Linked DNA regions of Aliamphritea hakodatensis. The protein of the gene in region 1 interacts with the protein of each later gene in a pairwise test. Links are inferred from orthologs where the notes say so. Each region holds a gene or a part of one and is shown in the gene's direction. Other genes may lie near its edges.

Evidence for each region.
Region 2: the proteins of hflC (region 1) and ftsH interact in binary tests that used the Escherichia coli proteins (3 or more experiments, as listed by UniProt). The link is inferred for Aliamphritea hakodatensis from one-to-one orthologs.

Annotation. Positions count from the first base shown.
Region 1 is NZ_AP025281.1:1,147,051-1,150,372, forward strand. The notes cover bases 283-3,282. They hold hflC (protease modulator HflC), read left to right. Parts: upstream 283-1,344; coding sequence 1,345-2,220; downstream 2,221-3,282. Other genes in these bases: hflK (FtsH protease activity modulator HflK), read left to right, coding at 283-1,345; PCI15_RS05215 (DUF2065 domain-containing protein), read left to right, coding at 2,338-2,535; PCI15_RS05220 (ATP phosphoribosyltransferase regulatory subunit), read left to right, coding at 2,557-3,282. In the rest of the region: ribosome rescue GTPase HflX, read left to right, coding at 1-10; more of hflK, read left to right, coding at 158-282; more of PCI15_RS05220, read left to right, coding at 3,283-3,322.
Region 2 is NZ_AP025281.1:4,655,829-4,659,060, reverse strand. What follows is about bases 163-3,072. They hold ftsH (ATP-dependent zinc metalloprotease FtsH), read left to right. Parts: upstream 163-588; coding sequence 589-2,556; downstream 2,557-3,072. Other genes in these bases: folP (dihydropteroate synthase), read left to right, coding at 2,636-3,072; rlmE (23S rRNA (uridine(2552)-2'-O)-methyltransferase RlmE), read left to right, coding at 163-493. Also shown: more of rlmE, read left to right, coding at 1-162; more of folP, read left to right, coding at 3,073-3,232. UniProt on the Escherichia coli protein: Acts as a processive, ATP-dependent zinc metallopeptidase for both cytoplasmic and membrane proteins. Plays a role in the quality control of integral membrane proteins.

The DNA of each region.
Region 1 (3,322 bases):
GCTTCAGTGACGACAAATATCTGAATTTTAAAAGTAAGCTGCGTACATCGGACGTTGCATACTATGATTAAGCTACATACAATTTTGGTAGTTTTTGGTGCTTTACCTGTCGATTCGGTAAAGACAAAGCATTAACGGTTCTAGAACGGAGAACAGTATGGCTTGGAATGAGCCTGGTGGTAACGGGAATAATCAGGATCCCTGGAACTCTGGTGGCAAGCGTAACGGTGGCGGCAATAATGATCAGGGACCTCCTGATCTGGATGAAGCGCTGCAAAAGCTACAGGAAAAACTTAACGGCATTTTCGGTAAACCGAACAAGACCGGCGGTTCCGGTGGCAAATCAGCTGCGCCGTCAGGCGGTCTGTTTGGCATCCTTATCGTCATTCTGCTGGTTGGCTGGGCAGCTCTGGGCTTCTACACTGTCGATCAGCAGGAGCGGGGTGTCGTACTGCGTCTGGGTAAATTCAGCGAAACGGTTATGCCGGGTCTGCAGTGGAACCCGCCTTTGATTGATCAGGTTACTCAGGTCAATGTGACCCGGGTAAATGCTTATGATCACCGTTCCCTGATGCTGACAGAAGATGAGAACATTGTTGACGTATCTATTACCGTTCAGTACGTCATCTCTGATCCTAAGAATTACCTGCTGAAAGTCCGCGATCCGGAAGCCAGTCTGGCGAATGCTTCTGAGTCTGCATTGCGTCACATTGTAGGTGGTTCAGAAATGGATTCCATTCTGACTGAGGGCCGTGAGGTACTTGGTACGGATGTGAAGGGTCGTCTGCAGCAGTCTATGGAAGATTATCAGACCGGTTTACGTATCACTCAGGTGAACATTAAAGAAGTTAAGGCACCGTCTCAGGTTCAGGATGCATTTGATGACGTAATCAAAGCGCGTGAGGATGAGCAACGGGTCATTAACGAAGCTGAGTCTTACCGTAACGGTATTATTCCTGAAGCGCGTGGTATCGCCCAGCGTATGAAGGAAGAGGCAAGTGCATACCGCGAACAGGTGGTTGCTCGGGCACAGGGTGATGCGCAGCGTTTTGAGTCTCTGCTGGGTGAGTACCTGAAAGCACCGGATGTAACCCGTGAGCGTCTGTATCTGGATGCAATGGAGTCTGTTATGGCGAACAACTCTAAGGTACTGGTTGATGTTGAGGGCGGTAATAACATGATGTATCTGCCGCTGGATAAGTTATCCGAGCGTCGTCAGGTACCTGTTGAGTTTAACCGTTCAGGAAACACCCGTCTGAGTAACGATAATATCCGTGATATCACTGATCAGGTGATTGAGCAGTTGCGTCAGCGTCAGCAAACCAACCGTCGGGAGGCCCGGTAATGTCTGGTAAATCTATGGCAGGCGTCGTCATCGCGCTATTGTTGGTCGTGCTGGCATCTAATTCGCTGTTTATTATTAAGGAAACTGACCGTGCAGTTTTGCTGCGCTTCGGTGAAATCGTGAATCCTAACCTGCAGCCTGGTCTGCATATTAAGATTCCTGTTATCAATAAAGTGCGTAAGTTTGATGGCCGGGTACTGACCCTGGATGCGCAGCCGCAGTCTTATCTGACGGTTGAGAAGAAGCGTCTGGTGGTTGACTCCTTCATTAAATGGCGTGTTATTGATCCGCAAACTTACTACACCGCGACTTCCGGTGACCAGTTCCGTGCAGCGGAGCGTCTGTTCCCGAGTGTGGATGCAGGTCTGCGTGCGCAGTTCGGTGAGCGTACGCTGACTGAAGTGGTATCCGGTGAGCGTGATCAGTTAATGATTGAGCTGACTGAGTCACTGAGCCAGTCGACCCGTGACGAGCTGGGTATTGAGCTGATTGATATCCGGGTTAAGAAGATCGATCTGCCGCAGGAAGTATCCAACTCTGTATATGACCGTATGCGTACTGAGCGGGAGCGTGAAGCCCGTGAGCTGCGTTCCCGTGGTCAGGAGCTTGCGGAAGGTATCCGGGCTGATGCTGACCGTCAGAAAACGGTTATCGAAGCCGGTGCGTACCGTGATGCACAGGAGTTGCGTGGTGAAGGTGATGCGGAATCTGCGGGTATCTATGCCAAGGCATATAGCCGTGATCCGGAGTTCTATTCTTTCTACCGCAGTCTGAATGCCTATAAAGAAGCATTTAACCAGCAAGGCGATATCATGATTCTGGAACCGGACAGTGAATTCTTCCGTTACCTGAATGCGCCGGGTCTGGAGCGTTAATTGCTACTTTTGATTAATTTTTACCCGGAATAGGCTGCACTATTTGCCCTGTTCCGTGGTAGAATTCTGTAACCGGGTTTAAGCCCGGTTTTTTTATGCGGTTTTGTGCGAGGCGTTATGTGGTCGGAGCTTTGGCAACCCCTGTTAATCGGTTTCAGTCTGATGCTGATAATCGAGGGAATTGTGCCTTTTCTGTATCCCGGACGCTGGCGCAGGTTAGTTCAGCAGTTAGCAAATATCAGTGATAAGGCGCTGCGGATAACCGGTTTAATCAGTATGCTGGCTGGGCTGTGCATACTGTATATGATTAACTGATCGATCGATTAGGAGAGTTGCATGGCCTTGGCAGATCGCTGGTTATTACCAGACGGTGTCAAAGAAGTCTTGCCACCACAGGCGCGTCAGGTTGAAGCGGCCCGCCGGCAAGTGCTAGATATGTATAATACCTGGGGTTATGAATTAGTCATGACACCAATGATCGAACACCTGGACTCTTTGTTAAGTGGTGTTGGTCGGGATCTTGATCTGAATACATTTAAAGTAACGGATCAACTGACAGGCCGGATGCTGGGCATCCGTGCTGATATTACCCAGCAGGTGGCGCGGATTGATGCCCACCGTCTGAAAAACGATAGTCCTAATCGTTTGTGTTATTGCAGTACTGTTCTGCATACCTTGCCAGCAAATCCGCTGGCGTCTCGTAATCCCTTACAGGTAGGTGCTGAGTTATTCGGCCACTCGGGCCTGGCCAGTGATGTCGAAATTATTTCCCTGATGCTTGAAACTCTGCATGTGCTGGGTGTCAGTCAGGAACTGAGTATTGATCTGGGCCATGTAGGTATCTATCGCGGACTGATTGCCGGTGCGGGGCTGACCGATGTTCAGGAAAATGATTATTTCGAATTACTGCAACGCAAAGATATGCCTGAGATTGAACGCTTTCTGAGTCAGGTTGATATTTCAGCTGAGCAGGCTGCGATGCTGGCTAAGCTGCCGGCGCTGCATGGTGGTGCGGAAGTGCTGGATGCGGCTCAGGAGAGCTTGGCGCCTATCAGTGATGCGATTACGCCAGCGCTGGATTATCTGCGTCAGATTGCTGAGC
Region 2 (3,232 bases), 3.5 Mb from region 1 along the record:
TAAGCTGATCCGGCCGGGTATGACGGTCGTAGACCTTGGTGCGGCGCCGGGTGGCTGGTCTCAGGTGGCAGCAGAGCTGGTCGGTGACAGTGGCCGGGTGGTGGCATCAGACATATTGCCGATGGACAATTTACCCGGTGTACAGTTTATTCAGGGGGACTTTACCGAAGAGTCTGTGCTGAATGAAATTTTACAAACCCTGGGAGATGATCTTTCAGACCTTGTAATTTCAGATATGGCCCCCAATATGAGTGGTATGTCCGCGATTGATCAGCCGGCAGCCATGTATCTTGTTGAGCTGGCGCTGGATCTGGCGCGGACAACATTGCGTCCCGGTGGTGATTTTATCGCCAAAGTATTTCAGGGTGAGGGCTTTGATGCCTACATGCAGGACGTAAAGAGCAGTTTTACCAAGGTTTATACCCGTAAGCCGGACGCCTCCCGGGCCCGTTCCCGTGAAGTTTATATGGTTGGGCGTAATTTCCGGCCGTAAAGATGGTCAAAGCCAGTGAAGTCCTGTAGTTTTTGCAGGCTTGGGTTTTACGACACAAAGATAAGTAGCAAACAGAGGGTCATCCTTTGAACGATATGGCGAAAAATTTAGTACTGTGGCTGGTAATCGCGGCAGTACTGCTGACAGTGTTTAATAACTTCAGCGGCGAAACCAGTTCGCAGTCGCTGAATTATTCTGAATTCATCACTGAGGTGAAGGACGATCGGGTCAGCAAGGTAATTATTGACGGTTATACCATCGAAGGTTTCCGTAAGAATGGTGAGCGCTTCCAGACGGTACGCCCGGCGCTGCAGGATCCTAAGCTGGTTGATGATCTGTACAACCACAATGTCATCATTGAAGGTAAGCAGCCTGAGAAGCAAAGTGTCTGGACGCAGCTGCTGGTTGCCAGCTTCCCGATTCTGGTGATCATTGCTGTGTTTATGTTTTTCATGCGCCAGATGCAGGGCGGCGGGGGCGGCAAAGGCGGTCCGATGTCGTTTGGTAAGTCTAAAGCCCGGATGATGAGCGAAGATCAGATCAAGACGACGTTTGAAGATGTAGCCGGTGTTGAAGAAGCTAAAGAGGAAGTAAAAGAGCTGGTGGATTACCTGCGTGATCCTGGCAAGTTCCAGCGTCTGGGTGGCCATATTCCCCGCGGTGTACTGATGGCGGGTAGCCCCGGTACCGGTAAAACCCTGCTGGCAAAAGCGATTGCCGGTGAAGCGAAAGTGCCTTTCTTTACAATTTCCGGTTCTGACTTTGTGGAAATGTTTGTGGGTGTGGGTGCATCCCGTGTCCGTGATATGTTCGAGCAGGCGAAGAAAAATGCGCCGTGTATCATCTTTATTGATGAGATTGATGCGGTGGGTCGTCACCGTGGTGTTGGCATGGGTGGCGGTAACGATGAGCGTGAGCAAACCCTGAACCAGCTGCTGGTTGAAATGGACGGCTTTGAAGGTACTGAGGGTGTAATCGTCATTGCTGCGACTAACCGTCCTGACGTGCTGGACCCTGCGCTGTTGCGCCCGGGTCGTTTTGACCGCCAGGTGCATGTAGGCCTGCCGGATATCCGCGGCCGTGAGCAGATCCTGAAAGTGCACATGCGTAAAGTGCCTCTGGGAGATGATGTTAAGCCTGAGCTGATTGCCCGTGGTACACCCGGATTCTCCGGTGCTGACCTGGCTAACCTGGTGAACGAAGCTGCATTGTTTGCTGCCCGTGCCAGTAAGCGTACGGTGGGTATGGATCAGTTTGAAAAAGCTAAAGACAAAATCATGATGGGTGCTGAGCGTAAGTCGATGGTGATGTCTTACGAAGAACGCCTGAATACGGCATACCACGAGTCTGGTCATGCGATTGTCGGGCGTTTATTGCCGGATCATGATCCCGTCTACAAAGTATCTATTATTCCCCGCGGCCGGGCACTGGGTGTCACCATGTTCCTGCCGGAAGAAGACCGCTACAGCCACAGCCGTAAAATGCTGATGGCGAATATCTGCAGCCTTTACGGTGGCCGTATTGCGGAAGAAATGACGCTGGGTAAAGACGGTGTTACCACCGGTGCATCCAATGATATTCAGCGGGCAACCAGCATTGCCAGAAACATGGTAACGCGCTGGGGTCTGAGCGAAGAGCTGGGGCCATTGCTGTATGACGAGGAAGAGTCTGATCCGTTTAACCGTGGTTATGGTCAGGGCAGCAAGCCTATCTCTGAGGAGTTGCAGCAGAAAATTGATGCGACTACCCGTAAGATTATTGATGACTGTTACGCGCAGGCGTTCCAGATGCTGGAAGATAACCGCGATATTCTGGAAACCATGACCCAGGCGCTGATGAAGTATGAGACGATTGATTCGTCACAGATTGATCAGTTAATGGCCCGTGAAGATGTGTCAGAGCCGGAAGGCTGGAGTGACAACGACGCGAAGAAAGACGGTCCTAAGTCTGAATCTGATACGGATGATTCTGATGCTGAAGAAAACAAAGCATCTGATGATATGCCGCGTGATGATGACGAGCAGCGTGATCAGCCGGATGCGCCGGATCAGAACCTGCATTAATCTGTGTGATTGAAATCTGAAAAGGTCAGCACGTCCCTGTGCTGGCCTTTTTACGTTCTGACATTAGGAACAGTGAGTAATGAGTGATTTAAGTCAGTTTCAGTTTGCTTCCCGCCGGTTAGATTTAACCCGTCCCCAGGTGATGGGGATCGTTAACGTGACCCCGGATTCTTTTTCTGACGGCGGAACGCTATATGCGTCAGAAAAACTGTCGGTGCAGAGGGCCGTTGACCGTGCTTTGCAGATGGTAGACCAGGGTGCTGCTTTTATTGATATCGGTGGTGAGTCAACCCGGCCGGGTGCGACCCCGGTGGGCCTTGATGAAGAAATGAATCGGGTGTTGCCGGTGGTTGAGCGGCTGAACCGTGAAGTTGATGCGATTGTTTCCGTGGATACCAGTTCGCCGGAAGTGATTGTCGAAGCGGCTGCGCTTGGTGCGGGGCTGATTAACGATGTCCGGGCACTGGGGAAAGCAGGTGCACTTGAGGCGGCAGCAGCCAGTGGTTTGCCGGTGTGCCTGATGCACATGCAGGGCAGCCCTGCGACGATGCAGGATGCACCGGTTTACAGTGATGTGATTGATGAGGTTGAGGCGTTTCTTGCGGCGCGTATAGCTGCCTGTGAAGCCGCCGGGATTGACCGGCAGAGAATTATTCTTGATCCGGGGTTCGGTTTT